One region of the Serratia sp. AS12 genome, then DNA from elsewhere that is predicted to be linked to it. Evidence: predicted binding sites of a transcription regulator. Region 1 holds the regulator's gene; the other holds the start of a gene.
What was found. The regulator PhoB, encoded in region 1, activates phosphate uptake and scavenging genes when phosphate is short. The targets are predictions, from matches to a motif close to CTGTCATAAAACTGNCNNAT.
Positions count from the first base shown of each region.

Region 2: ugpB (sn-glycerol-3-phosphate ABC transporter substrate-binding protein UgpB) is a predicted target of PhoB. The motif match lies at 4,084-4,103, and genes of this name have one in related genera.

Region 1 is NC_015566.1:1,062,174-1,077,160, forward strand. It holds gene eat (ethanolamine permease) at 1-956, opposite strand, end outside; partial or broken gene SERAS12_RS04935 (helix-turn-helix transcriptional regulator) at 1,391-1,690, shown strand; gene sbcC (exonuclease subunit SbcC) at 1,687-4,941, opposite strand; gene sbcD (exonuclease subunit SbcD) at 4,938-6,170, opposite strand; gene phoB (phosphate response regulator transcription factor PhoB) at 6,394-7,083, shown strand; gene phoR (phosphate regulon sensor histidine kinase PhoR) at 7,108-8,424, shown strand; gene SERAS12_RS04960 (PstS family phosphate ABC transporter substrate-binding protein) at 8,441-9,379, shown strand; gene SERAS12_RS04965 (cobalamin-independent methionine synthase II family protein) at 9,594-10,700, shown strand; gene brnQ (branched-chain amino acid transport system II carrier protein) at 11,149-12,468, shown strand; gene proY (proline-specific permease ProY) at 12,540-13,946, shown strand; gene SERAS12_RS04980 (hypothetical protein) at 13,980-14,243, opposite strand; gene SERAS12_RS04985 (mechanosensitive ion channel family protein) at 14,375-14,987, opposite strand, start outside.
Region 2 is NC_015566.1:205,248-220,234, reverse strand. It holds gene SERAS12_RS00970 (sn-glycerol-3-phosphate import ATP-binding protein UgpC) at 1-751, opposite strand, end outside; gene ugpE (sn-glycerol-3-phosphate ABC transporter permease UgpE) at 768-1,613, opposite strand; gene ugpA (sn-glycerol-3-phosphate ABC transporter permease UgpA) at 1,610-2,497, opposite strand; gene ugpB (sn-glycerol-3-phosphate ABC transporter substrate-binding protein UgpB) at 2,659-3,978, opposite strand; gene SERAS12_RS00950 (PLP-dependent aminotransferase family protein) at 4,169-5,356, opposite strand; gene livF (high-affinity branched-chain amino acid ABC transporter ATP-binding protein LivF) at 5,491-6,192, opposite strand; gene livG (high-affinity branched-chain amino acid ABC transporter ATP-binding protein LivG) at 6,195-6,962, opposite strand; gene SERAS12_RS00935 (high-affinity branched-chain amino acid ABC transporter permease LivM) at 6,959-8,230, opposite strand; gene livH (high-affinity branched-chain amino acid ABC transporter permease LivH) at 8,227-9,153, opposite strand; gene SERAS12_RS00925 (branched-chain amino acid ABC transporter substrate-binding protein) at 9,269-10,384, opposite strand; gene panM (aspartate 1-decarboxylase autocleavage activator PanM) at 10,791-11,183, shown strand; gene SERAS12_RS00915 (DUF3142 domain-containing protein) at 11,180-12,397, shown strand; gene SERAS12_RS00910 (hypothetical protein) at 12,384-14,465, shown strand; gene rpoH (RNA polymerase sigma factor RpoH) at 14,525-14,987, opposite strand, start outside.

The DNA.
Region 1 (14,987 bases):
AGCTTCGCCAGCGAGGTCGGCAGGTAACCGGCGCGCGCCAGCGCGAAGAACTGGCGTGAATAGCCGAGAATAATGCCGTGGAAGCTGGCCACCAATCCAAACAGGCCAATCCACACCAGCATGTGCATCCAGCCGGAGTTTTCGCCTACCACCATTTTCATCGCCTGCGGCAATGGATCGTTGATGTTCGACAATTTGCTCCAGTCGCCTGCGCCGCCCGCCAGCAGCATCACGCCCAGCGCCAATACCACCAGCGTCAGAATGCCGGAAATGTAGGCACGCGGAATGGTGCGTTTCGGATCCTTGGCCTCTTCCGCCGCCATTGCCGCGCCCTCGATGGCCAGGAAAAACCAGATGGCGAACGGAATGGCGGCGAAGATGCCGGACAGCGCCGCGCTGCCGAAATGATCGCTGCCAGCCCAGCCATTGAGCACGAAGTTGCTGAAGCTAAAGCCCGGCGCCACTACGCCCATAAACACCAGCAGTTCAAAGACCGCCAGCACGGTGACGCAAAGTTCGAACAGCGCCGCCAGCTTAACGCCGAGGATATTCAGCGTCATAAAAATGGCGTAGGCGCCCACCGCCGCCCACTTGGGGTTGAGCGCCGGGTATTGCACGTTGAGGTAAGCGCCGATCGCCATGGCAATCGCCGGCGGTGCGAACACGAATTCAACCAGTGTCGCCAGCCCGGCGATCAGGCCGCCGGTTTCGCCAAAGGCGCGGCGGCTATAGGCGAAAGGCCCGCCTGCGTGAGGGATTGCGGTGGTCAACTCGGTAAAGCTGAAGATAAAACAGCCGTACATGGTCGCCACCATCAGGGTGGTGATCAGGAAACCGAGCGTCCCCGCAACGCCCCAGCCGTAGCTCCAGCCAAAATATTCCCCGGAAATCACCAGCCCGACGGCAATGCCCCAAAGATGCAGGGTGCCCAGGGTAGGTTTAAGTTGCATTGTCATGTTGCTCTCCCGATCGAAAAAACCGCCTGCGCAGATAAAGAAGGTATCCACTCACGACGCTGCAGGTTTTATGCCATGACGAAGCCTCTCCGCCAGCACGAGGGCGTGGCTTATAAGGGCCACCTGAACGCGCACCAAAAGTGGGCAGTGTGGCGACGACATTGTGCTTTTTTGGTGATTTTTTGACCGCAAGGGCGGTGAGGGGCGGACCGGTAAGCTGGTACGAAAGTTGCTTACCTCCCTGCACCGTTATAGCCACAGTGGAATACATCATGCAGACAGCGCTTTCCTGCCAGCCGGAAGCATTCACTCAGTTGGAAGCCGGTCTGACGCGGCGGGAGAACAAGAGGGAAGGCTATCGTTTCGACTATGCGGTGGAGCACGGCGGGATTTTGTGCCAACGGCGCAATGCCGAACTGACGCTGGTGGACCGTACCCGCGCCCAGGTGCGCCATGCGTTGCTGAGCGGAGAACCGGTGCTGGAAATTATCGCCGAGAAAATGGGCCTGTCCGCCGGTTCGTTGCAGCGCCGCCTGCGTGAACAGGGGGGGACCTTTACCGCGTTGGTGGACAAGGTACGCTGCGACCTGGCGACTCATTATTTGCAGCAGCGCCACCTGCCGATTGCCGAATTGGCGCTGCTGCTGGGATATTCCGACGTCAGCGCATTTTCACGCGCTTTTCGCCGCTGGTTTGGTATCAGTCCACGCCAGTGGCGGCAGTTGCCGGCCTAACTTTCCAGCCGAAACTGCGGCTCCAGCCGGCTGATACCCAGTCCGTTGACCTTTTTCACCTTAATCTGCACCGGAATGCGTTCTTTCATCGCTTCGACATGGCTGATCACGCCGATGGTTTTACCGGAGGCATTCAGGCTGTCGAGCGCGTCCAGCGCGGTATCCAGGGTTTCCGCATCCAGCGTGCCGAAGCCTTCGTCGAGAAACAGCGAGTCGATGCTGGTTTTGTGGCTGACCAGATCAGACAACGCCAGCGCCAATGCCAGGCTGACCAGGAAACTTTCGCCGCCGGACAGGGTGCGGGTATCACGCAGCGCATCCGCTTGCCAGGTATCCACCACCTGCAGTTCCAGCGCGTCGCTGGTTTTGCGTTGCAACAGATAACGGCCGTGCAGTCGCCCAAGCTGGTTATTGGCCAGATACACCAGATGATCCAGTGTCAGCCCTTGGGCAAATTTACGGAATTTATCGCCTTCTTTGGAGCCGATCAGCTGATTGAGGTAGCTCCAGTCATCGTACTGCTGCTGGCTCTGGCTGATTTGCTCAAACAGCGATTGCTGATTGAGACGGCGTGCGGCGTCGCTTTCCAATTGGTTGCGCACTTCGCCCTGGCGCAGTTGCACGGTTTTCAATTGCTGCGCCAACGCCTCCAGGCTCTGGCTCAGGGCTTGCGCATCGGCCTGGGTTTCATCCAGCCCTTCCGGGCGCTGTTGCCGCTGTTGTTCCAGCGTATGAACCGCCTGTGCCAGCAGGGCGCTGGCCTCCACCTGCCGCTGGTGCAGTTGTTCTTTGTGCTGCTGCAATTGCCGGCGCTGTGCGTCATCCAACAGCGCGGCGCTGAAAGCGGCTTCATCGCTGAATTCGCTGGCGGCCAGTGTTTCTAGCCAGGTTTGTTCCGCTTGTTGCAACCGTTCGCTCTGCCGTTGTTGTTGCTGTTGCAGGCCGGCAAGCTGGCCGGCCAGGCGATCGCGCTGCTCCTGAGCTTTCTGCCATTGTTCCGCTGCCTGATGGCTGGCCTGCTCGCAGGCGGTCAGTTGGGCACGCAGCTGTTCGCGCACCTGCGGAATGTGTTGTTCGCCAAACAGAGCCAGTCGCTGCGCGCGTTGCTCGCCCAGGGTTTTCTCGCCCTCTTGCCACTGTTGCTGCAGGCGCTGCTGTTGCAACTGCGCGTCGGCGTGGTTTTTTTCCAGCAGGGTGAAGCGCTCGTCCAGCAGCGCTTGTTGCTGTTGCGCCTGCTGTTGCTGCGTCTGGAGCTCGGCCAGTGCATCTTTCGCCTGCTGTACCGCGCGTGCTGCCTGCTCATGCTGTGACAGCTCTTGCTGGCCCTGGCGCTCTTCGCTGTCGCAGGCATTCAGCCACTGGCTCAGGCGCCCGGCATCTTGCAGATCGAAATCAAACGCCAGCGGCGCGCTGAGGGTTTGCCACTGTTGGCGCTGGGCGGCGAGTTGCCGCTCGTCCTGCGCTATTTGCTGTTGTTGGCGCTGTTGCTGTTCCTTCAGGCTTTCGCAACGGGTGCGCAGTTCGGTGCCCTGAGTGTACAGCGCCTCGGTTTTGACGCGCATTTCCGCCAGGCGCAATGCTGTCTCGGACGGTTTTACCGCCTGATATTGCTCAATGGCCGGATGGCTGGCGGAGCCGCACAGTGGGCAGGGCTCGCCGCTTTGCAGCAGCGCCCGCTCGGCTTCCAGGCTGACGATACGCTTTTCCAGCTCAAAGGCTTTTTCCACGTCCAACTGATGCGCTTTTTGCTGCTTGTAGTGCCGCCGGGTTTCTTCCAACTGTTGCTCATGTTCGCCAAGCTGCGCCTGACGGGCGGTAAACTCTTTGCGCTGTTGTTCGAGCCGCTCGTTGGTCTGGCGGAACAGCGAGGAGAGGGTGAACAGTTGCTGGCGTGCCGGGCGCAGCTCGGCCAACGCGGTCTGACGCTGACGCAGCGCCGCCAGCGGTGACTGCGCTTCCAGCGCATTTTGCTGTTGTTGCTGCGCCATCAGCGCTGCGGTAAGACCGTTAAGCTTCTCCCGATGCTGCCCGGCCTGTGCGGTCAGTTGGCTGCGTTGAACGTTTAACTGCTCCAGATCCGTTTTCTGCTGATGGCACTGCCGGGCGGCGTTGTCGCACGCCTGCTGCAATTCCGTCTGCGTTTTTTGCAACTGAGCAATCTGGTGGTCGAGCGGGACGATCTGCTCGTCGATCAGCCGCTGCTGGGTCTGCTGGCGTTCGGCTTGCGCCTGTTGCTCGGCGCGCGCTTTTTCCACTGCCTGCTGCAATGGCGCCATCTGCGCAAGCTGATGCTCCTGCTGCTGCGCCATTTGGGCGATCTGCTGTTGCAGCGCCTGCTGCTCACTGCGGCAACGGTGACGGTCGTTATGCAGCGGCCGCAGTTTCTCAGCCGGTTCGCTGCGCGCCAACTGTTGCAACTGCGGTTCGGCCGCAGCCTGCTCCTGTTGCACAACGCTCAACTGGCGTTGGTATTCCTGCTGCCGGAGCTGCGTTTGCTGCCACTGTTGCAACCAGTTCAGCGCCTGTTGCTGTTGCCGGGCCTGTCCGCTGAGGGCGGTTTCCTGCGCGCTCAGCTCAACTAACTGGCTCTCCAATTGCTGACGTTGTTCGTCATTCAGCAGTTCAATGCCGCTGGCGCGTTGATGCAAGGCGTCCAGATCGGCTTTGGCCTGTTTGTGCTGCTCGAAAACCCGTTCGGAAAGCTGGCCGTAGATTTCGGTGCCGGTCAGCTCTTCCAGCAGTTCGGCCCGGTCATTGGCATCGGCATTGAGGAAGGCGGCGAACTGCCCCTGGGACAGCATCATCGATTTGGTGAAGCGGCCGAAATCCAGCCCGGTGATCGCGGCGGTCAGATCCAGCTTGTCGCGGACTTTATCCGCCAGGATTTTACCGTCTTCACGCAGTGCCAGTTCCACCTTTGGCGCTTGCAGGTTGCCGTCCGGCGCGTTTTTGGCTCGGCGTTGGCTCCAGAAGGCGCGGTAGCCGACGCCCTTGACCTCAAATTCGACCTCAGCCAGCGATTCGGCGGTGTGGCGAGTCATCAGTTCGTTTTGGCTCGGTGTCACGTTGAGGCGCGGTGTCTGGTGGTACAGCGCCAGGCAGATAGCATCCAGCAGGGTGGTTTTACCCGCGCCGGTTGGCCCGGTGATGGCGAACAGCCCATTACTGGCAAAAGGCTCGGCGGTGAAATCGATCTTCCACTCGCCCTGCAATGAATTGAGGTTCTTCAGCCGCAGGCTCAGGATTTTCATTGGGTCGGCTCCTCGTCGTTGTGCCGCACGGTCTCGACCACCTGATGGAACATTTGGCGCATCCGCTGCTGGCGGGGCTCTGTGATTTCCGTCTCCTGCGCCAGCCGCCGCTCGAAGACCTCATCGACGCTCAGTTCGTTGAGCGTTTCCTTGTCCTGCTGTTCAAGGGCCTGGCGGCGCTGCTCTTTACTGCGGCGCAGCAATACCACCTCCACCGGCAGTTGATCCGCCAGCAGCTGAATACGGCGCTGAATGTCGCTGAGGTAATCTTGTGTCGCCACTTCGATGTCCAACCATACCGGCAGTTCTCCCTGATAATCGGCGAACTGCCGCAATTGTTGTTCGATCTGCGCCAAATCACCTTTGATCAGTTGCATCGGCTGGAAGTTGGGGATATCCAGTGCGGTGACCTGCTGCAGGGCACCATCGGCGAAATCCACCATAAACACGCTTTTGGGTTTGCCCAGCTCATCGAAACTGAGCGGGATAGGAGAACCGCTGTAGCGGATATGCTCGGATTTGGCGACGTTTTGCGCCCGGTGAATATGCCCCAACGCAATGTAGTCGGCTGGCGGAAACGCCTGTGCCGGGAAGGCATCCAGCGTGCCGATGTAAATATCGCGCACCGAATCGGAGGTGGTAACGCCCATGGTGGTCAGGTGGCCGGTGGCGACAATCGGCAAGGTGAGCCCCAGTTCATCGCGGTGTGCGCAGGCCGCCTGGTAGAGCTGCTGGTAGTGTTCCGCGATCGCCTCTTGCAACGCCTGCTGCTTTTGCCCGCCCGATTCGCCGGCGCGGCTGGTTGTCAGATCGCGCGGGCGCAGGAACGGGATGGCGCACAACACCGCACCCGGTTGGCCGTCGCGCTGGTTAAGCACCAGGATTTGCTGCCCGATGTCGCTTTGGGCGTTGGCGATCACCGTTGTATTCAGGCAAGAAAGCAATTCACGCGATTCATTCAGGGTTGCCACGGAGTCATGGTTACCGCCCAGCACCACCAGTTGGCAGCCGGTATGCTGCAACTCCACCACAAAGCGGTTATACAGCTCGCGGGCGTAGCTCGGCGGCGAGCCGGTGTCGAACAGGTCCCCGGCGACGATCAGCGCATCCACCCGTTGCTGTTCAATTTGCTCGATCAGCCAGCGTAAAAAAGCCTGGTGCTCGGCGGCACGGCTTTTGGTGAAAAAGTACTGGCCAAGATGCCAGTCAGAGGTGTGGATCAGGCGCATGACACTCCCGGGGCGATAAACTAATGGGGGGATTATAAAGGGGGCAGACTCTCCTGTCGTGACGCAATGATTATGACAACTGAATGATTTTTCTTTGCAGTTGGAAATAATCGCTATGCTTACTGGCTATAACAGGCTGGTTTTTTCATAAAAGTGTCACAAAACTGACGCATAATGGCGCCCGCAATCAACTGTGATCGCTAACACATTGGCAGGATTGACGATGGCAAGACGCATACTGGTGGTGGAAGACGAAGCGCCGATCCGTGAGATGGTGTGCTTTGTGTTGGAACAGAATGGTTACCAACCGTTGGAAGCCGAGGATTATGACAGCGCCGTGACGCGCCTGTCTGAGCCGTTCCCTGATTTGGTGTTGCTCGACTGGATGTTACCCGGCGGTTCCGGTATCCAGTTTATCAAACACATGAAGCGTGAAGCGCTGACCCGCGATATCCCGGTGATGATGCTGACCGCACGCGGTGAAGAAGAAGACCGGGTACGCGGCCTGGAAGTGGGAGCGGACGATTACATTACCAAGCCGTTCTCGCCGAAGGAGCTGGTGGCGCGCATCAAGGCGGTAATGCGCCGCATTTCACCGATGGCGGTGGAAGAAGTGATTGAAATGCAGGGGCTGAGCCTGGACCCTTCCTCGCATCGCGTAATGGCTAATGAGCAAGCGCTGGATATGGGGCCGACCGAGTTCAAATTGCTGCATTTCTTTATGACCCATCCGGAACGTGTTTATAGCCGCGAACAGTTGCTTAATCACGTCTGGGGCACTAACGTTTATGTGGAAGACCGCACCGTTGACGTGCATATCCGCCGGCTCCGTAAGGCGTTAGAGACCACTGGTCATGACAAAATGGTTCAAACCGTTCGGGGCACCGGCTACCGATTCTCAACGCGTTACTGATCGCGTCGCGCTGGAGAATATGCTGTGCTAGAACGCCTTTCCTGGAAGAGGCTGGCCCTGGAGCTGGCTCTTTTCTGTTTACCTGCCTTGTTGCTGGGGCTGATTTTCGGCTATTTGCCCTGGCTGCTGCTGGTCGCCGTGCTGGCGGCGCTGGTCTGGAATTTCTACAACCAACTCAAACTTTCCCACTGGCTGTGGGTCGATCGCAGCATGACGCCGCCGCCTGGGCGCTGGAGCTGGGAGCCGCTGTTTTACGGCCTGTACCAGATGCAGCAGCGCAACCGTCGCCGTCGCCGTGAACTGGCGCTGTTGATCAAACGCTTTCGCAGCGGCGCGGAATCGCTGCCCGATGCGGTGGTGATGACCACCGTTGAAGGCAATATCTTCTGGTGCAACGGGTTGGCGCAGCATCTGCTGGGATTCCGCTGGCCGGAAGACAACGGCCAACACATCCTTAATCTGCTGCGTTACCCGGAGTTCAGCCACTATCTGCAACAGCAGGAGTTCACGCGGCCACTGACGCTGCAACTCAATAACGAGCACTACGTCGAGTTCCGCGTGATGCCCTATTCGGAAGGGCAACTGTTGATGGTGGCGCGCGACGTCACCCAAATGCGTCAGCTGGAAGGCGCGCGCCGCAACTTCTTCGCCAACGTCAGCCATGAGTTGCGTACACCCCTGACGGTATTGCAGGGCTACCTGGAGATGATGAGCGACGAGGAGCTGGACGGCTCGCTGCGCGGTAAGGCGCTGGGCACCATGCAAGAGCAGACCCGGCGCATGGACGGGCTGGTCAAACAGCTGTTGACGCTGTCGCGCATTGAGGCGGCGCCTAACGTCGATATGAACGAGCGGGTCGATATCCCGTTGATGTTGCGGGTGTTGCAGCGTGAGGCGCAGTCGCTGAGCGGCGGCAACCATGAGATTACCTTCCGGGTGAACGAGCAGCTCAAGGTGTTCGGCAACGATGACCAACTGCGCAGCGCGGTGTCGAATCTGGTGTATAACGCCGTCAATCACACGCCGAAGGGCACCAATATTGAGGTGAGCTGGCAACAGACGCCAAATGGCGCGCAGTTCCAGGTCAGCGACAACGGGCCGGGTATCGCCGCCGAACATATTCCGCGCCTGACCGAGCGTTTCTACCGTGTCGATAAAGCCCGTTCACGCCAGACCGGCGGCAGCGGGCTGGGGCTGGCGATCGTCAAGCATGCGCTCAGCCACCACGATGCGCGGTTGGAGATCCTCAGCGAACAGGGGATTGGCACCCGTTTCATCTTTACCTTGCCTAACCGGTTGATTGTTCCTGCAGCTTTATCAGAGAATGCGGTGAAAAATTAACGCGCGAGAGGCTGGCATGATCCGAATCACCCGATGGCTGTTGCTGTGCCTGGTGCTGCTGGTGAGCCGCGGCGCACTGGCGCAGCCGGACGGTATGCTGTCCGGCAACCTGTCGAGCGTCGGCTCCGATACGCTGGCGAATCTGATGGCGCTGTGGGCGCAGGACTTCAGTCAGCATTATCCTAACGTCAATTTGCAGATCCAGGCCGCCGGTTCTTCAACCGCGCCTACCGCACTGGCGGCGGGCGCAGCGCAGCTTGGGCCAATGAGCAGGCCGATGAAGGCGGCGGAAGTGTCGGCGTTCGAACACCGTTATGGCTATGCGCCGCTGGCCGTGCCGGTAGCGGTGGATGCGCTGGTGGTGCTGGTGCATCAGGACAATCCGTTGCGCGGTCTGAACCTGCAGCAGCTCGACCGTATTTTCTCCGCTACCCGGCGCTGCGGTGAAAGCCGGCCGCTGATGCGTTGGGGGGAGCTGGGGTTGCCCGGCAGTTGGCAACAGCGCGACCTCCAACGTTTCGGGCGTAACTCCGCCTCCGGCACCTACGGCTATTTCAAGTTGCGCGCCCTGTGCGGTGGCGATTTTATGCCGCGGGTCAATGAGCTGCCCGGTTCGGCCTCGGTGGTGCAGGCGGTGGCCGGTTCGCTGAACAGCATTGGCTACGCCAGCATCGGTTTTCGCGCCAGTGGCGTGCGTCTGCTGCCGCTGGCGGAGTCGGGCGAAAACTATGTCATCCCCAATGACACCAACGTTAGCAACGGCAGTTACCCGTTGTCGCGCTATCTGTACATTTACATCAATAAAGCCCCCAACCAACCGCTGGAGCCGTTGACCGCCGCTTTTCTCGATCGCGTGCTGTCCGATGCCGGGCAAAAGCTGGTTAATCATGACGGTTACCTGCCGCTGCCATCCGATACACTGCGCAAAACCCGGCTGGCGCTGGGCCTGAAGTAACCTTCCAACGGGCGGTTGCGTGGCGCCCAACATGAATTTCTCTCAACACCAATGAAAATTCTTCCATTGCCGCCCGACAAGCGGCGTGACAGGATGCTCCTCAATGCTAATTTTAGCCGTCTGGATGTCCATAATAACCCAGCGTAATAGTTCACACTGTCAATCATTGAAGCAAAGAGGCTCGATCCTTTGCCTGTCACCGGGAGTTATAAATATGTGCGATTGCAACCATGCCTTTCACGCTGACGTTGTCGGCAGCCTGTTGCGCCCTGTGGCGCTGAAAACCGCTCGCCAGCAGTTCCAGCAGGGTGAAATCGATGCCGCCCGGCTGCGCGCGGTTGAAGACGAGCAGATCCGTTTGGCGGTGGCAAAACAGAAAGACCTCGGTTTGGCGGTGGTGACGGACGGCGAATTCCGCCGTGCGTGGTGGCATTTTGACTTCCTGGAAGGGTTGGACGGCGTGGAAGGTTATGATGCGGATCAGGGGATCCAGTTCAACGGCGTGCAAACCCGCGCGCGCAGCATCAAGGTGGTCGGTAAATTGGGCTTTAATCCCCAGCACCCGATGCTGGCGGATTTTCGTTTCCTGAAGGCGACGGCCGGCGATGCGGTGCCGAAAATGACCATTCCCAGCCCGAGCGTGCTGCACTTTCGCGGCGGGCGCAAGGCCATCGACAGCCGGGTTTACCCGGATCTGAATGTCTATTTCGACGATCTGGCGCAGACTTACCGTGACGCGATCAAGGCGTTTTATGATGCAGGCTGCCGCTATCTGCAACTGGATGACACCGTCTGGGCTTATCTGTGTTCGGACGATCAACGGCGGCAGATCCGCGAGCGCGGTGAGGATCCGGATCGTCTGGCGAAGATCTACGCCGACGTGCTGAATGCGGCGATCGCCGGCAAGCCGGACGATCTGACTATCGGCTTGCACGTGTGTCGCGGTAATTTCCGCTCTACCTGGATCTCCGAAGGCGGCTACGAGCCGGTGGCGGAAATCCTGTTCGGCCAGGTGAATATCGACGCTTTCTTCCTGGAATACGACAACGAGCGCTCCGGGGGATTCGAGCCGTTGCGTTTTATCAAACCCGGTAAACAGCAGGTGGTGCTCGGTCTGATCACCACCAAAAACGGCGAGTTGGAGAACCCGGAACAGGTGAAACAGCGCCTCGAGGAGGCCGCACAGTTTGTCGATCGCCGCCAGTTGTGCCTCAGCACCCAATGCGGGTTTGCCTCGACCGAAGAGGGCAATAGCCTGAGCGAACAGCAGCAGTGGAATAAGCTGCAAAGCGTGGTGAATATTGCCCGAGAGGTTTGGTAAGCGCGCAGATCCCGTTCAGACCACGCGAAAACCGATCGTTTATTGGCGTTTTCGCGCGGTCTCAAGCCGGATGCTTCACGGTTTGTGAATGCGATGCTCAAAAATGATACAAATCATGTAGTGTATATTTATTGATAGCCACTATGATCGACTGGTGACAAAAGATTATCTGGTCGATAGCTCTGGTTTTTGTCGCACGACTTGCCTTTCAACGCTATAAACGTTTAACTTACCCCCCGTTGTCGGACTAAACTTCCATTTATAACTCCTAAAACTCTGCCCAACATCATGAGTGGTTAATTTCGAATAAGGACAAAACGTCGGACGTTATGCGTTTTCTGCTCTTATTGGTCTCACGATGAAAGGGCAAGCCGGCAGCCGGGTGGGGGCATTACGTCACCACGATATCGGGTACTTTTTTTCATTTGAACAGGCAGCACGACATCGTATGAGTCATCGTTTAACGTCAAAAGATATTATGGCGCTGGGTTTTATGACCTTTGCCTTATTTGTCGGCGCCGGGAACATCATTTTCCCGCCGATGGTCGGTTTACAGTCCGGTGAGCACGTCTGGACCGCAGCAATCGGCTTCCTGATTACCGCAGTCGGTTTGCCGGTGATAACCGTTATCGCTCTGGCACGCGTTGGCGGCGGTATTGACGCCCTTAGCACGCCGATTGGCCGCAGCGCCGGTTTGCTGCTGGCGACGGTCTGCTATCTGGCGGTTGGCCCGCTGTTCGCCACCCCGCGTACCGCGACCGTGTCCTTTGAAGTGGGTATTGCGCCGCTGACCGGTGACGGCGCCATGCCGCTGTTTATCTACAGCCTGGTGTATTTCGCGCTGGTAATCGGCATCTCACTGTATCCGGGCCGCTTGCTCGATACCGTGGGCCACGTGCTGGCTCCGCTGAAAATCGTTGCGCTCGGCGCACTCGGCATTGCCGCGTTGGTTTGGCCGGCGGGCACCCCTATTCCGGCTACCGACATTTATCAGCACGTTCCTTTCTCTTCCGGCTTCGTCAACGGCTATCTGACCATGGATACGCTGGGCGCGCTGGTGTTCGGCATCGTCATCGTCAACGCTGCGCGTTCCCGCGGCGTGAAAGATGCCGGCCTGCTGACGCGCTACACCATTTTGGCTGGTCTGATCGCCGGTGTGGGCCTGACGCTGGTTTACCTGAGCCTGTTCAAGCTGGGTTCCGGCAGCGGCGTGTTGGTGCCGGACGCGACCAACGGCGCGGTGATCCTGCACGCTTATGTGCAAAATACCTTCGGTGGGTTGGGCAGCTTCTTCCTGGCGGCGCTGATCTTCATTGCCTGCATGGTGACTGCGGTAGGCCTGACCTGTGCCTGCGCCGAGTTCTTTGCTCAGTACCTGCCGTTCTCTTATAAGACGTTGGTCTTTATTCTGGGCCTGTTCTCGATGGTGGTTTCCAATCTGGGCCTGAGCCATCTGATCCAGATCTCTATCCCGGTGCTGACCGCGATTTACCCGCCGTGTATCGTGCTGGTGGTATTGAGCTTCACCCTGCGTTGGTGGAACAGCGCGACGCGTATCGTGGCGCCGGTGATGCTGGTCAGCTTGTTGTTTGGTATCCTTGACGCGGTGAAAGCGTCCGCCTTCCAGCACCTGTTGCCGGAGTGGACCAATCACCTGCCATTGGCTGCGCAGGGGCTGGCATGGCTGTCGCCTTCTCTGCTGATGCTGGTGTTGGTCGCGATTTATGACCGGGTTTGTACGCGTTCTGAAGTGACCGCGCACCCATAATCCCCCGGCTGAATTTTGGGCCACGGACTTGTCCGTGGCTTTTTTACGTTTAAAAAACACGGGTTATTTTCATGCAACAACAGTCACCCTCCGCCCCTGCGGCCAATAAGCTGAAGCGCGGTCTCAGCACGCGTCATATCCGCTTTATGGCTCTCGGATCGGCCATCGGCACCGGCCTGTTCTACGGTTCGGCGGATGCCATTAAAATGGCCGGCCCGAGCGTTTTGCTGGCGTACCTGATTGGCGGTATCGTCGCCTTTATCATCATGCGCGCTTTGGGCGAGATGTCGGTCAACAACCCGCAGGCCAGCTCATTCTCCCGCTACGCGCAGGACTACCTTGGCCCGATGGCCGGGTATATCACCGGCTGGACCTACTGTTTTGAAATTCTGATCGTCGCCATCGCCGACGTGACCGCGTTCGGCATTTATATGGGCGTCTGGTTCCCCGAGGTGCCGCACTGGATTTGGGTGCTGAGCGTGGTGCTGGTGATCGGTGCCATCAACCTGATGAGCGTGAAGGTGTTCGGTGAGCTGGAGTTTTGGTTCTCGTTCTTCAAGGTCGCCACCATCATCATCATGATTGCCGCCGGTATCGGCATCATCATTTGGGGGATTGGCAACGGCGGGCAACCGACAGGTATCCATAACCTGTGGTCCAACGGCGGCTTCTTCAGCAATGGCTTTATCGGCATGATCCTGTCGCTGCAACTGGTGATGTTCGCCTATGGCGGCATCGAGATCATCGGTATCACCGCCGGTGAAGCCAAGGACCCGAAAACGTCGATTCCCAAGGCCATCAATTCGGTGCCGTGGCGCATCCTGGTGTTCTACGTCGGTACGCTGTTCGTCATCATGTCGATTTATCCGTGGAATCAGGTGGGCACCAACGGCAGCCCGTTTGTGCTGACCTTCCAGCACATGGGAATTACCGTGGCTGCGGGCATCCTCAACTTTGTGGTGATCACCGCGTCGCTGTCGGCGATTAACAGCGATGTGTTCGGCGTAGGCCGCATGCTGCACGGGATGGCCGAACAGGGCCATGCGCCGAAGATGTTCAGCAAGGTGTCGAAGCGCGGCATTCCGTGGGTCACGGTGTTGGTGATGATGCTGGCGTTGCTGTTGGCGGTGTATCTCAACTACATCATGCCGGAAAACGTGTTCCTGGTGATTGCCTCGCTGGCTACCTTTGCCACCGTGTGGGTGTGGATCATGATCCTGTGCTCGCAGATTGCCTTCCGCCGCAGTCTGAGCAAAGAGCAGGTGAAAAAGCTGGCGTTCCCGCTGCGCGGCGGCGTGTTCACCTCGGTGATTGCGATTATCTTCCTGGCGTTCATCATTGGTCTGATAGGCTACTTCCCAACTACCCGCGTATCGCTTTACGCCGGTCTGGTGTGGGTTGTGGTGCTGCTGGCGGGTTACTACTTCAAGGTCAACCGCCAGAAAAAGCGGGCGGTGCTGGCGCAGCAGCAGGATTAAAAATAAAAACACCGGCCATGCGCCGGTGTTTTTTTATCGGTTTTCCTCGGGCTCATCGTCGCCGGAAGCTCGGGCTTCGATGCGCAGGCTGCTGTCGTTCAGTCGTTCTTCCTTCCCTTCTCCTGCTGCGCGCGCCAGCACTTCGCGGATATCCTGCATATTGCTGCTCAGGGCGCTAAGCGCCGGCTGCAAGGTCCGACTCATACGGCTTTCGTCCAGCGAAGCGCTGTGCAGACAGCCAATAAACAGCAGCGTGGCCAGCGAGGTAAACAGCCGGTGGCGTAATGGTTTCAGCAATCCTCTTTTCCTTCAGCGGGCGATAATCAATGCATTAACGCTGTTTTTAGGCCGAAAGAAAAGCGGGCCGAGACATCCGTTGCCCCTGGGTTGATAGTCATTACCGGCTGAAACAGTTACGTCAGCCTGCGTCAGGAAACGTCCGTCGCCGCTCGCATTTGGCTCAGCATGCTACGCATGTCGTTGCCGGTGGGCGTTTGATGCACGCGCAGATCGAACTCGTTAATCACCGCCAGAATATGATCAAAGATATCGGCCTGAATGCTCTCGTATTCCGCCCACACAGTGGTGTTGGTGAAGGCGTAAATCTCCAGCGGCAAGCCCTCCGGCGTCGGTGCCATTTGGCGCACCATCAGCGTCATGCTCTGATGAATATTGGGGTGAGCGCGCAGGTAAGCCACCAGGTAGGCGCGCAGCGTGCCGAGATTGGTCAGGCGGCGGCCGTTGAGCGGTGAGCTGAGATCCACGGCACTCTGCTGATTATAGTGGCTCAGTTCTTGCGTTTTATCGTTCAGATAACGCTGCAACAGCGGATTGCGATTCAGGCGCTGTTGCTCTTCCGGGGACAGAAAATGCACGCTGGTGGTGTCGATATTGATGCTGCGCTTGATGCGCCGCCCGCCGGATTCCGACATTGAGCGCCAATTCTTGAAGGAATCTGAGATCAGCGCATAGGTGGGAATGGTCGTGACGGTGTTGTCCCAGTTACGTACTTTTACCGTGGTCAGGCCGATGTCGGTGACC
Region 2 (14,987 bases), 860 kb from region 1:
CGTCGGCGCTCAACGTGCCGGGCAGCAGGTTCATCGCCGGAGAGCCGATAAAGCTGGCGACAAATAGCGACGCCGGGCGCTGGTAAACCTCGCTCGGGGTGCCAATCTGTTCCGCTACGCCCTTGTTCATCACAATCACCCGCTGCGCCAACGTCATCGCCTCAACCTGATCGTGCGTGACGTACAGGCTGGTGGTTTTCAGCCGGCGATGCAGCTGCTGCAATTCCAGGCGCATCTGCACGCGCAGCTTGGCATCCAGGTTGGACAAAGGTTCATCGAACAGGAATACCGCCGGTTCACGCACAATGGCGCGCCCCATCGCCACCCGCTGGCGTTGCCCGCCGGAAAGCTCGCGCGGCTTGCGCTGCAACAGCGGCTCCAGCTCCAGAATGCGCGCGGCTTCTTCCACCCGCTGCTGGATATGCTGTTTACCGAAGCCGCGAATTTTCAGGCCATAGGCCATGTTGTCGTACACGCTCATGTGCGGATACAGTGCGTAGTTCTGAAACACCATCGCGATGCCGCGATCTTTCGGCTCCATATCAGTCACGCGCTGGCTGTCGATATAAATATCGCCGCTGGTGGTGCGTTCCAGCCCGGCGACCATGCGCAGCAGCGTCGATTTTCCGCAGCCTGAAGGGCCGACCATCACGATAAACTCGCCGTCCGCCACGTCGAGATCGATTTGCTTAATCACCGGCGTTTTACCGTCGTAGGATTTGGTGACTGCCTGTAGTTTTAAACCTGCCATGTGAACATTTCTCTCGTTACTTCTCGCTGTCGACGAGACCGCGCACAAACCAGCGCTGCATCAGAAGAACCACCGTCAGCGGTGGAATTAAGGTCAGAATCATCGCCGCCATTACCTGATTCCACTGGGTCGGCGCGCCGGAGGTGGAGATCATGCTCTTGATGCCCGCCACCGCGGTCCCCATCGAGGCGTCGCTGGTGATCAGGATCGGCCACAGGTACTGGTTCCAGCCGTAGATAAAGGTGATGACAAACAGCGCCGCCAGATTGGTTTTCGACAGCGGCAGCACGATGTCCCAGAAAAAGCGCATCGGCCCGGCACCATCGATACGCGCCGCTTCCAGCAGCTCATCCGGCAGCGTCATGAAGAACTGGCGCAGCAGAAAGGTCGCGGTCGCCGAGGCCATCAGCGGCAACGTCAGGCCGGTGTAGCTGTCCAGCAGGTTCAGGTTGGAGATCACCTCCACCGTCGGGAAAATACGCACTTCTACCGGCAGCATCAGGGTGAGGAAAATCAGCCAGAAAAACAGGCTGCGCAGCGGAAAACGGAAATACACGATGGCGTAGGCCGACAGCACCGACACCAGGATTTTGCCGAAGGTAATCGCCAGCGCCATGATCACGCTGTTCAGCAACAACAGCGAGAACGGCACCTTGAGGTTGCCCACGCCGCCCTGCCAGATATTGCGGATGTTTTCCCACAGATGGCCGCCCGGTATCAGGGTCATCGGCACCTGAAACACCTGCTTATCGTCCAGCGTAGCGGCGACAAAGGCCACGTACAGCGGGAACAGCACCACCAGCACGCCGATAATCAGCATTACGTGGCTGAAGATATCCAGCCCGCGTCGGTTCTCAATCATTGGTAGCGCACCTTACGTTCGACAAAGCGGAACTGGATCACCGTCAGACCAATCACCAGCAGCATCAGGATCACCGACTGCGCCGCTGAGCTGGACAGATCCAGACCGGCAAAACCTTCGCGGTAGATCTTGTAGATCAGCGTGGTGGTGGACTGTACCGGGCCACCGCCGGTGGCGGCATCAATCACCGGGAAAGTATCGAAGAAGGCGTACACCAGATTAACCACCAGCAGGAAGAAGCTCACCGGGGTGATCAACGGCAACACCAGGTTGAAGAAACGCCGCACCGGGCCGGCGCCGTCGATAGCCGCCGCTTCCACCAGCGAACGCGGGATCGATTGCAGCGCCGCCAGGAAAAACAGGAAGTTATAGCTGATTTGCTGCCACACCGAAGCCAGCACCACCAGGAACATCGCCTGCCCGCTGTTCTGCGCGTGGTTCCAGTTGTAACCCAGTCCGCCAAGGAAATGGGTAATCAGCCCCAGGCCGGGGTTAAACAGGAAGATCCACAATACCGCCGCCACAGCGGGGGCCACGGCGTAGGGCAAGATCATCAGCGTCTGGTAAATCCGGCTACCACGCAGCACGTAATCCACCAACGCGGCGAAGAACAGCGACACCACCAGCCCGATACCGGCCACCAGGAAGCTGAAAATCAACGTGGTGTAAAAAGAATCGAGGTAGTACGGATCCTGGAACAGTTGGCTAAAGTTATCCAACCCGACGAACTGGCTGGACAGGCCGAAAGGATCGAGGCTCTGCACCGAATACCACAGCGCCTCGCCGGCGGGCCACAGGAAGAATATTGCGGTTATCAGCAACTGCGGCAGCACCAGCGCATAGGGCAGCCAGCTGCAGCCAAAACCGGGACGATCTGAGCTCATAATCAGGGACTCATGAAGGCAAAAACGGGTGACTCAAAGCAAGGCGTCGCGAGCAAAGCCAGCCTGGGTGCGGACAGCGCACGGCTCCCGGAACGGACACAAAGTCCATGAGGAGAGCGAACACTGTCCAATCCCAGGCTGGCGAAGCGCAGTAGCCGTTATTACTTGGTCTGGGACTCGAAGCGACGCAGCAACACGTCACCGCGTTGTACGGCAGCGTCCAGCGCCTGCTGTGGCGTTTTCTTGCCGGTCCACACGCCTTCCAATTCTTCATCCACCACGCTGCGGATCTGCGGCATATTGCCCAGACGCAGGCCCTTGGTGAACGGCAATGGCGGCTTGTTCAGCATCTGACGCGTCGCAACGTCGGCGCCCGGGTTCTTGTCATAGAAGCCCTGCTGCTTGGTCAGATCGTATGCGGCGGTGGTAATAGGCAGGTAACCGGTTTTCTGGTGCCATTCGGCGGCAATTGCCGGCTGCGCCAGATACTGCAGGAACTCGGCTACGCCCTTGTAGGTGGCGGTATCTTTGCCGTTCATCACCCACAGGCTGGCGCCGCCGATGATGGCGTTCTGCGGCGCATTCTTGGCGTCGGCGTCGTAAGGCATCATGCCCACGCCATAGTTGAATTTGGCATAGTGTTTAATGTCCGCCAGCGAACCGGAAGAAGCGGTAGTGATGGCACAGTCGCCGCTGTAGAACTTCTCGGTCGATTCGTCCTTACGACCGAAATAGGTGAAATCACCCTTCTTGTTCATGTCCGCCAGCAGTTGGATATGCTTGACCTGCAACGCTTTGTTGAACTCCAGCTTGGCATTCGCACCGCCGAAGCCGTTGTTTTCGGTAGCGAACGGCACACCGTGCCAGGCGCTGAAGTTCTCGAGCTGGATCCAGCCCTGCCAGCCGCTGGCGTAGCCGCACTTCATGCCGGCCTCACGCAGTTTGGCGGTGTCCGCCGCCAGCTCTTGCCAGGTTTTTGGCGGCTGATCCGGGTTCAGGCCGGCTTTTTTGAAGGCATCTTTGTTGTAATACAGCACCGGGGTGGAGCTGTTGAACGGCTGGGACAGCAGATGGCCGCTCTTGTTGTCGGTGTAGTAACCGGCCACCGTCGGCACGAACACCGATTCGTCAAAGTTGATGCCGGCGTCTTTAAACACCTGGTATACCGGTTTGATCGCTTTGCTCGCCATCATGGTGGCGGTGCCCACTTCGTAAACTTGCAAAATCGCTGGCGCCTTGCCGGAACGGTAAGCCGCGATACCCGCCGCCAGGCTCTGTTCGTAGTTGCCCTTATAAACCGGAACGATTTTGACGTCGCTGTGCGACTGGTTAAAGCGGTCCGCCAGGGAATCCACTTCTTTCCCCAGTTCACCTTCCATCGAATGCCAGAACGGGATCTCGGTCGCCGCCAGTGCCTGAGTGCTGACCGCCAGGGTCAACGCGACGCACAGCGTAGTTTTGCGAATAGCGTAGGTGAGCATGCCTAACTCCTGAAAAAGCTGGTGTAATAAGCGCGTGAGCGAAAAGAAACAGTTTTTTGTTCGGAAGTTAACATGCCATGCTCGGATGACAGAAAAATAACTAAAAAATGACAGCGAAGTGACAGAGAGGTGAAGTGCAGGTTGCGGTTTGATGTCGGCGACGAGGCATTTTCCCCCGCCGCCGCGGGGATTACAGTGAACGACGCAGGCGGGCGACCGCTTCTTGCATCTGTTGCTCAGTGGCGGTGGCGAACGACAGGCGGAAGGTTGAACGATCCGGGTTATCGGAGAAGAAATATTCCCCCGGCACGAACACCACACCCTGTTGCAGGGTGGTTTTCAGCCATTCTGTGGCGTTGAACGGCTGACGGAAACGCGCCCACAGGAACATACCGCCCTTCGGCATATCAAAGGTGATGTGTTCGCCCAGCTCTTTCTCCACCAGCGCAGCCAGGATCTCGCCCTTTTGCTTGTAAGCGGCGCGGATCTTTTCGATCTGCCCCGGCAGACGATCCAGCCCCAGGTAGCATTCGACGATGCTCTGCGACAGCGCGCTGGCGTGCAGATCCGCCGCCTGCTTGATGATCGCCACTTTATGCAGCAGGAACTCAGGCAGAATAGCCCAGCCCAGGCGCAAGCCCGGCGCCAGGATCTTGGAGAAGGTCGAGGTGTAGATAATGTTATCGGTATGACCCAGCACCTGCTGCGAAACCTGATGCAGCGTGGCGTTGCGCTCTTCGGTAAAACGCAGCTCGCCGTACGGATCATCTTCGATAATCAGGAAATTGTGCTCGGCCGCCAGTTTCACCAGCAGTTCGCGGCGCGGTGCGCTCAGCGTGAGGCCGCTGGGGTTGCCAAAGTTCGGCACCACGTACACGCCCTTGATGCGCTGGGTTTTCAGCAGTTCGGCAAGCTCTTCAACCACCATGCCGTCGCTGTCGGATGACACCGACATGATGTTGGCTTCCGCCAGTTCCAGCGTCTGCAGTGCCGCCAGATAGGTCGGACGCTCCACCACAAACACGTCGCCTGGATTGACGATAGCGCGCATCACCAGATCCAGCGCCTGCTGGGAACCGGCGGTCACCATCACTTCTTCTGCCGTGGCGACGACGCCGCGCTCGGCGCACAGCTCGCAAATGCGTTCACGCAGCAACGGGCTGCCTTCGGTCAGGCCGTACTGGAAGGCGCTTTTCGGCTGTTCGGTGATCGCCTGATGGGTAGCAATACTCAGCCCTTCAAAATCAAACAGGGCATCAGAGGGGATGCCGCCCGCCAGCGAAATGACGTTTTCCATCTTACTGTGCTTGAGCAATTCGCGGATTGCCGAGCTTTTTACGTTGACGATGCGCTGCGCGAGTAACCCTTCTGTCTTCATTTCTTATTCTCGTAATCGTTATAAATTTTGTAGGGGCAGGGTACACGGCGACCAAGTGACTCGGGCGACCCTATTCGCCCCCACAGGGAAGTGAGTGCAGCCAACAACGCTGTAGCCTGAAAGACGACGGGTATTTAGCCGCCCAGATACGCCGACCTTACTGCTTCGTTTGCTAACAATGCGGCTCCCGTATCTTCCAACACCACGCGCCCGTTTTCCAGTACATAACCGCGATCCGCCAATTTCAGCGCCTGATTGGCGTTTTGCTCCACCAGGAAGATGGTCATGCCCTCTTCGCGCAGCTGCTGAATAATGTCGAAAATCTGCTGGATGATGATCGGCGCCAGCCCGAGAGACGGCTCGTCGAGCAACAACAGCTTCGGCTGGCTCATCAGCGCACGGCCGATCGCCAGCATCTGCTGTTCACCACCGGACATGGTGCCGGAGCGCTGGTTGCGGCGTTCCAGCAGGCGTGGAAACAGGCCGAACACCCGCTCGATACGTTCCTGGTACTGATGACGATCGGCAAAAAAGCCGCCCATCGCCAGGTTCTCTTCCACCGTCATGCGCGAGAACACCCGACGCCCTTCCGGCACTATCGCCACCGCCTCACGCATAATGCGCGAGGTCTGCCACTGGGTAATATCCTGGTCGAGGAAGGTAACGCTGCCTTCGGTGGCGCGCGGCTCACCGCACAACGTGCCGAGCAGCGTGGTTTTACCGGCACCGTTGGCGCCGATCAGGGTGACTATCTCGCCCTGCTTGATGTTCAGGCTAACCTGATGCAGCGCCTGGATTTTGCCGTAATGGGCGGAAACCTGATTAAATGACAACATAATTATTCGCCCAGATAGGCCCGGATAACGTCCGGGTTGTTACGAATTTCTGCCGGGGAGCCCTGCGCCAACGGCGTGCCCTGATTCACCACGTAGATACGATCGGAAATGCCCATCACCAGCTTCATGTCGTGCTCGATCAGCAACACCGACACTTTATGCTGGTTGCGCAGCTCGACGATCAAGTGGTCCAGCTCGTCGGTTTCCTTTGGGTTCAGGCCCGCGGCGGGTTCGTCCAGCATCAGCAGTTCCGGGCGGGTCACCATGCAGCGCGCAATCTCCAGCCGCCGCTGCTGGCCGTAGGCCAGATTGCCCGCCGAACGGTTAGCCATCTCGAGCAGGCCAACCCGTTGCAGCCACACGGATGCACGTTCCAGCGCATCGGCTTCGGCACGGCGGAAGGCTGGGGTTTTCAGCAGCCCGGCGAATACGCCGCTTTTCAGGTGCTGATGCTGGGCGACCAGCAGGTTCTCGATCACCGTCATTTCGCGGAATAGCCGCACATGCTGGAAAGTACGCACTACGCCCATACGGGCAATCGTCTGTCCAGGCAGCCCTTCCAGATGGCGATCGCGCAGTTTGATGGTACCGCCAGTGGGGCGGTAGAAGCCGGTCAGGCAGTTGAACACCGTGGTTTTTCCCGCGCCGTTCGGGCCGATCAGCGAAACAATTTCGCCTTCGTTCAGCTCGAGCGCCACATTATTCACCGCCAGCAGGCCGCCGAAACGCATCGACAGCCCTTCAACTTTCAACAGAGGTTGCGTGCTCATGCCTGTTCCTCCTTGCCGGCCGTTTTCAACTTCAGCTGCGGGCGCTTCATCGGCAGCAGTCCTTGCGGCCGCCAAATCATCATCAACACCATCAATGCACCCAGCAGCAGCATGCTGTATTCGTTCAGATCACGCATCAGTTCGCGCGACACTACCAGCAGGATAGCCGCCAGGATCACCGCGAACTGCGATCCCATGCCGCCCAACACCACAATCGCCAGCACGAAGGCCGACTCGACGAAGGTGAAGGACTCCGGGCTGACAAAGCCCTGACGCGCGGCGAACAGCGTGCCGGCAAAACCGGCGAAGGCGGCGCTGATGGTAAAAGCGGTCAGTTTGATTTTGGTCGGACTCAGGCCCAGCGAGCGGCAGGCGATTTCATCTTCACGCAGCGCTTCCCAGGCGCGACCCAATGGCATACGCAGCAAGCGGTTGATCACAAATAGCGTCAGTACCACCAGCAGCAGCGCCACCAGATACAGGAATACGATGCGATCGCTCGGATCGTATTTCAGGCCGAAGAAATTATGGAAGGTATCCCAGCCGCCGTCACGCGCGCTGCGGTTGAACTCCAGCCCGAAAAAGGTCGGTTTCGGGATTTGGCTGATGCCGTTCGGCCCGCCGGTGATCTCGGTGTTGTTCAGCAACAGGATACGTACGATCTCACCGAAGCCCAGCGTCACAATCGCCAGGTAGTCTCCGCGTAAACGCAGCACCGGGAAACCGAGCAGGAAACCGAAGATGGCGGTGACGATGCCTGCCAGCGGCAGGCTTTCCCAGAAGCCGAGGCCATAATAGTGATTCAGCAACGCATAGGTGTAGGCGCCGATGGCGTAGAAGCCGCCGTAACCCAGCACCAGCAGGCCGGACAGCCCTACTACCACGTTCAGGCCCAGGCCGAGCATCACGTAGATCAACGTCAGGGTGGCGATATCCACCGAGCCGCGCGACACCAGAAATGGCCAGGCGATCGCAGCGACAATCATCGCCGCCGCCAACAGCTTCTGGCGTGAGGTAGTGCCGTCAAAGCTCGGCAATACAAAAGAGGGGCCGGAGAGTTTTTTCAGCCCCTGCTGCATCAGCGGGCGCAACAGTTGGAAGAAGAAAACGATGACGCAGCCGATGCCGATCCACATCCAGCGCACTTCCGCCGCACCGTGAACCACCAGCTTGGTACCGTCCAGACTCAGTTGCATCCCCATCAGGAACGACGCCATCACAAACAGCACCACCGAGGCTATCAGCGCGTTAAGCAGATTGAGTTTCATACCTTCTCAACCTCCGGGCGCCCAAGAATGCCGGTTGGCATGATCAGCAACACCACGATCAGCAGCGCGAAGGACACCACATCCTTATATTCGGTGCTCAGGTAGGCTGAGGTCAGGGCTTCTGCCACCCCCAGCACCAAGCCGCCGATCATCGCGCCGGGAATGCTGCCGATGCCGCCCAGCACCGCCGCAGTAAAGGCTTTCATCCCGGCCATAAAGCCGATGTACGGGTTGATTACGCCGTAGAACTGACCAAGCAGCACGCCGGCCACCGCCGCCATCACGGCGCCGATCACGAAGGTCAGTGAAATCACCCGGTCGGTATTGATGCCCAACAGGCTGGCCATCTTCAAATCTTCCGCGCAGGCGCGACAAGCGCGGCCCATGCGGGAATAACGGATAAACAACGTCAATGCCAGCATCGCCAGGAAGGTGACGACCCAGATAATCAGCTGCATGGTGCTGATGGTGGCGGCAAAGCCATTGCTTTCACCCAGCACCCACTGGCCGGTTACCAGGCTTGGCAACGCCAGATCGCGCGAGCCCTGCGTCAGGCTGACGTAGTTTTGCAGGAATATCGACATGCCGATGGCGGAAATCAGCGCTATCAGGCGCTTGGAGTTGCGCACCGGCTTGTAGGCCACCCGCTCGATGCTCCAGCCGTAGGCGCTGGCGATCACGATCGACACCAAAAACGCGGCGCCAATCAGCAGCCAGCCGACGTCGATACCGAGCATCATCAGGGCGGCGATAACAATAAAGGAGACATAGCTGCCGATCATATACACCTCGCCGTGGGCGAAGTTGATCATGCCGATAATGCCGTAGACCATGGTGTAACCGATGGCGATCAATGCATAGGTGCTGCCCAACGTGACGCCGTTGAACATCTGCTGCAGAAAATAGAGAACCTGCTCTGACATACTCTGACCCTTGGCTGCGAAACCTGAACGCGAAGATCGTTCAGGTAAAGGGATACGGGGCCGGCAAGCCGGCCCGCGGGCGCAGCATGCTGCACCCTACCCTGATTATTATGGCTTATTTAATCGGTGTTGATGTGCCGTCTGCATGCCACTCAAACACGCCGAACTCGAAACCTTTCAGATCACCCTTCTCATCCCAGCTCAGCGGCCCCATCACGGTGTCCACCGGCTTGCCGGTTTTCAGATCCTTGACGATGTCGGCCGGCTCCTGGCTGCCGCTGCGCTCCATCCCGGTAGTCAGAGATTGCAACGCTGCGTAAGTGGTCCAGACGAACGGCCCGGTAGGATCCAGCTTCTTGGCTTTCAGTGCATCCACAACAGGTTTGTTGGCAGGTACCTGATCGTAACGTTTAGGCAGGGTCACAAGCATGCCTTCTGAGGCGGCACCGGCAATGTTGGACAGCGAGGAGTTGCCCACGCCCTCTGGCCCCATAAAGCGGGTGGTCAGGCCTGCCTGTTTCGCCTGGCGCAGGATCTGCCCCATTTCCGGGTAGTAGCCGCCGAAGTATACGAAATCGACGTTTTCTTTCTTCAGGCGCGCCACCAGAGTGGAGAAATCTTTATCACCGGCGGTGATGCCTTCAAACATCACCACGTCGGTACCCTGTTTTTTCAGGCTGTCGCGCACCGAGCGCGCCAGGCCTTCGCCATACTGCTGCTTGTCGTGGACCACGGCAATACGCTTGGGTTTGATCTCGCTGAGGATGTATTTCGCCGCGGTCGGGCCCTGATCGGAATCCAGCCCGGTGGTGCGCATGATCATCTTGTAACCACGGGTGGTCAGATCGGCGTTGGTGGCCGCCGGGGTAATCATGATCACGCCTTCGTCTTCATAGATATCGGAGGCCGGTTGAGTCGAGGACGAGCACAGGTGGCCGATCACATAGCGAATACCGTCGTTAATCACCTTGTTGGCAACCGCAACGGCCTGTTTTGGATCGCAGGCGTCATCGTATTCTACGCCGACCAGCTTATCGCCCTTGATACCGCCCTTGGCGTTGATATCGGCAATCGCCTGACGGGCACCGGTAAACTCCATATCGCCATACTGCGCGACCGGGCCGGACATCGCGCCCACGATCGCCACCTTGATGTCTTTCGCCATTGCCGAATGACCGATAGCCATCGCAATACAACCCGCCAACAGCGCCTTACCTTTTGTTAATTTCATTCGCAAATCCCCATCTGTCGTTGTGAACGTACCTGTTGTGTTTGCCTGCACCTGACCCTTATTTACTGCTTTTATTCATAAGTAATAATGATTTAGGTGATTTTATGGCAATATTTTCTAATAAGACTTTATTTTTCATACCATTAAACAGGAATTTTCTGCTGCAAATCAACTTGAACAATCAGAAACAAGCGGTGTAAACAGGATAAAATCCGGATTAAATCTGCGCTGTTTTGCATCAGGCACAGCGCGTTATGCTGGTTATTGATCCATTAACAATTCATTTACTCGGAAAATGAGTGCTGCAAAAAACATTTTGCGCAGTAATCGTACAGAAAAACTTACACAACGCTCTGTGCAAGATCTATTACACTGTCGGCATCGATTAGCCGTTCGGAAATTCTGCATGAAACTGACTATTGAGCGATTAACCACGCTGTCCCCGCAAGACCTTATCGACCTCGGTAAAATCTGGCCGCAACAGCAGCCACAGCAATGGCAGAGCTGGCTGGACGACGATCGGGCCCTGTTCGCCGCGCGCTTCAACGAACGGCTGCTGGGTGCAGTGAAAATTGCGCTGGATGGCGATAACGCCCAACTGCAGGATTTGCTGGTGCGTGAAGTCACGCGCCGTCGTGGCGTCGGGTTGTATCTGGTGCAGGATGCGCAGCGCCAGCTACCGCAAGTCGCTCACTGGCAGCTTTCTACCGCCGGCCTGACGCCGCGCGAACGCGGTGAAGTGGATAACTTTATGCGCGCCTGCGGTTTCACCCAGCAAGGCGACCTCTGGCAAAAATGAAACGCGGGCTGATGGCGTTGCTGCTGTTGGCGCTGGCGTTAACGGCCTGGTTCGGCGGCCGTCACCAGGCGTTACGGCTACCACAGCCCCGGGACAACCAGGTTTATATCTGGCAGCGGGTCTGGACGCCGCAACACGCCACTGCGCTGGCGCAAAGCCGTGACCTGTTCTCTACCCTGCGTGTATTGGGTGCGCAAGCGCATCCGCGTGAAGGCTGGCGCGAAATCCCGGTCAATCTACCGCAGTTGCAACAGGATGGCCGCCCGCTGTGGCTGGTGGTCCGTTTGGATGGGCAACTGGCGCAACTCGATGCACCGGTTATTCGCCAGCGCCTGGTAAAACAGGCTCAGCAATGGCAGGCCGCCGGGTTGCAGGTGATAGGTGTCGAAATAGATCATGACGCCGCCACCGCTCGCCTGCCTGACTATCGCTATTTCTTGCAACAGCTGCGCCGACAGCTGCCTTCCTCCTTACAACTCGGCATTACCGCATTACCGGCCTGGATCGGCTCACCGGCACTGCCCGGCGTGTTGCAACAGGCAGACAGCTCGGTGTTGCAGGTACATGCGGTGCTCTCGCCGCAGCAGGGGCTGTTCGCTGCCCCACTGGCGCTGCGCTGGGTAAAACAGTATGCAAACATCACGTCCAAACCGTTCAGAGTGGCGCTGCCGGCCTACGGTATGGGCCTGCTGGGCGTTGATGCGCAGGGCGCACAGGTTGAGAGCGAAGCCTCACTGCGCGTGGCGGGCAATCCCCGTGAGCTGACGGTAGCGCCGCAACAAGTGGCCGATTTTCTGCAACAATTAAACGCCCAGGCCACACCGCATCTGCGCGGCATTATCTGGTTCCGGCTGCCGCTGACGGGCGATCGCCGCGCCTGGTCGCTCAATACGCTGCGGGCGGTGATCGAGCAACAGCCGCTCAGCGTCAGTTGGCAGGTAAAATTTAGCCCTCAGCCACAGCAAAATGGGCTGTATGATCTGATAATTCATAATAACGGGCCGGTTGATGCCCCGCTGCCTCGTGAAATTACCGTCGCCGCCACGGACTGTCTGGCGGCGGACGCGGCGGGCAACTATCGGCTGGAAAGCGAGTCTCAGCGGCAACGCTTTGTCCTCATCAGCGGCGATCAGCTGCGCGCCGGGCAATCCCGGCCGCTGGGCTGGTTACGCTGCCAACAATTGACGCCAGGAGGCACTCTTGTCATACCCTGATGCACACGCGGTACGCAACCGCCACGGCCGGTATCTCCCACTCGCCGCCCTGATCGGCTCAGCGCTGGCGATGCCCATTAACGGTTTCGCCTGCGGGCCGGATTTTCCCAACCGCTTGCTGACCGATCGCAACGGTACCCTGTTGTATATGCCGGAAGGTAATTTTGCCTTTGAGGCCAGCCGCCTGGTCGCGGTAGATAATCAACTGCCGCGGTGGAAAGCGCCTCCACCGGCGACACCGCCGAAACCGATGCCGCTTTCACCGGAAACAATCATTATCGGCAAAATGCGCGCCGCCAAGACCGTCGAGGAGGCCGATGCGGTCAATTCTCAGGGGTTGTCAGACGCCGCACGCCTTTATCAACTCGGTGCCGTGGCCTTTGCCGGAGCGGATCCGCGTGCCGCAGAGTATTTCCAGCAGGTCTTGGCCCTGCCCACAGCACAACAGGGCGACTGGGGACTTCGGGCGCAGTATTCGCTCGGACGGGTTCTGATGGATGACCACGGCACGCCGGAAAATGAGTCCGATACGCCGGCTCCGGCGGTTAAACGCCCGGCTAAGCCACAGTTAGAGCAGGCGCAGGCGGCTTTTCAGCAGGTGATTGACCGGGTTAAAGCCGGCGCTGCCGATCCTGATCAACTGGCGCTGAGCAGCCTGGGGCAGCAAGCGCGCATCCAACTGTGGCTGGGCAATATCGCCCCGGCGGCGCAACTGTACGCCCAGCAGGCGGCGCAGGGCGATCAAAACGGTGGGTTGTCGTTGCAGTACGTCTCCAGCTATCTGGTCAATCCTGACCACTTTGACGCGCTGAAACAGGCCATTAGCGATCCGGTGATCCAACAGCTGGTGACCATCGAACTCTTTGCGCGCGGCAGCAATTTGCAAATGTCGGATACCGATGCCACCGGCACCCGTTCGAAACAGATAGTCAGCCAAATTCTGACGCTGCTGAACGCCTCGGTGAAAAGCGGTTTCAGCGGCAGTGACCGGCTAGCGGCACTGGCTTATCGCGCCGGGCAATATCCCATGGCGGCCAGCCTGTTAAAACATGCCGGTGACAGCGGGCTGGCGTGGTGGCTGCGCGCCAAAATGGCGCTGCGCGACGGGGATGTTAAAACCGCTACCGCCGCCTATGCCAAAGCGGCGGCAGCCTTCCCCTCCAGTGAAAGCTGGGGCGAGCAGCGCAATGCGGACTTTACGCCGGAAACCATCGTGCCCGAATGCCGGGTAGCCGGGGAGCAGGCGATCCTTGCCTTGGATCGCGGCGACTATCTGCAGGCGATGGATTTTCTGTATCGCGGCAAAGAGATTTATTGGGCAGATGTCGCCGACGTGGCCGAGCGGGTGCTGACGATCGACGAACTTAAAGGCTTCGTTGATAAACATGCGCCGGCGCCGGCAACGCCGCTGAAACCCGTCAATCCCGATGAGTACAGCGGCCAGCCACTGACGCCAGAGGTACAGCTGCGCGAGCTGCTGGCACGGCGATTGATGCGCGCCGGACGTCCTCAAGAGGCCATGGGCTATTTCGACATCCCTAACTATCGTCAGGTGGCGCAGCAGTACGCCGATACGCTGAAAACCGCGCAGGACAAAACCGCCGACAAACTGGCGCGCGCCAAAGCCTATTACCAGGCGGCCACGCTACTGCGCACACAAGGGCTAACCTTCACCGGTTACGAGATGACGCCAGATTACGCGATTTATGACGCGGGTTATTCCTATCTGGGGGATGCCTTTGATACCCGCGAACTCAAACATAAGAGTTGGATCAGCAGCGCGGAAGCGGCACGGGCCAAAGCAGCGCTACCGCCACAGGACAACCGCTTCCTGCATTATCGCTGGCAGGCGGTCGACCTTGCCCAGCAAGCCGCCGATTTGTTGCCACCAAAAAGCCAGGCGTATGCTGCCGTGCTATGCAATGCCGCCGGTTGGGTTATTAAACGCGACGCGAAAACCGGCCAGGCGCTGTATCAGCGCTATATCAACACCGGCACCCGTTATTCCTGGGCCAACAAGTTTGGCTATAGCTGCCCGGTGCCAGACTTCGCTGCCGTTACGCCATAGCGCCGAATTTCAGGTACAAAAAAGCCCGGCTAGCCGGGCTTTTTAACGCTTACGCGGGATTAGGCTTCGATCGCCATTTTCAGTTTCTTCATGGCATTTTTTTCCAACTGGCGAACACGCTCAGCGGAAACGCCGTACTGATCGGCCAGTTCTTGCAGCGTGGACTTGTTATCGTCGTCCAGCCAACGGGCACGAATAATATGCTGGCTGCGCTCGTCCAGACCTTCCAGCGCATAGGCCAGTTTGTCTGCGGCGTTGCTTTCCCAGTTATCTTCCTCGATGCCTTCGGCGAAGTCCGAGCTTTTGTCTTGCAGGTACAGAACCGGCGCCATCGACTGACCGTCGCGCGCATCGTCGTCCGGCGTGGGATCGAAGGTCATATCCTGCGCCGCCATACGCGACTCCATCTCACGCACGTCTTTGCTGGTCACACCCAGCTCGCGGGCCACCAGCTCCACCTCGTCCTGATTGAACCAGCCCAGACGCTGCTTGGTTTTACGCAGGTTAAAGAACAGCTTGCGC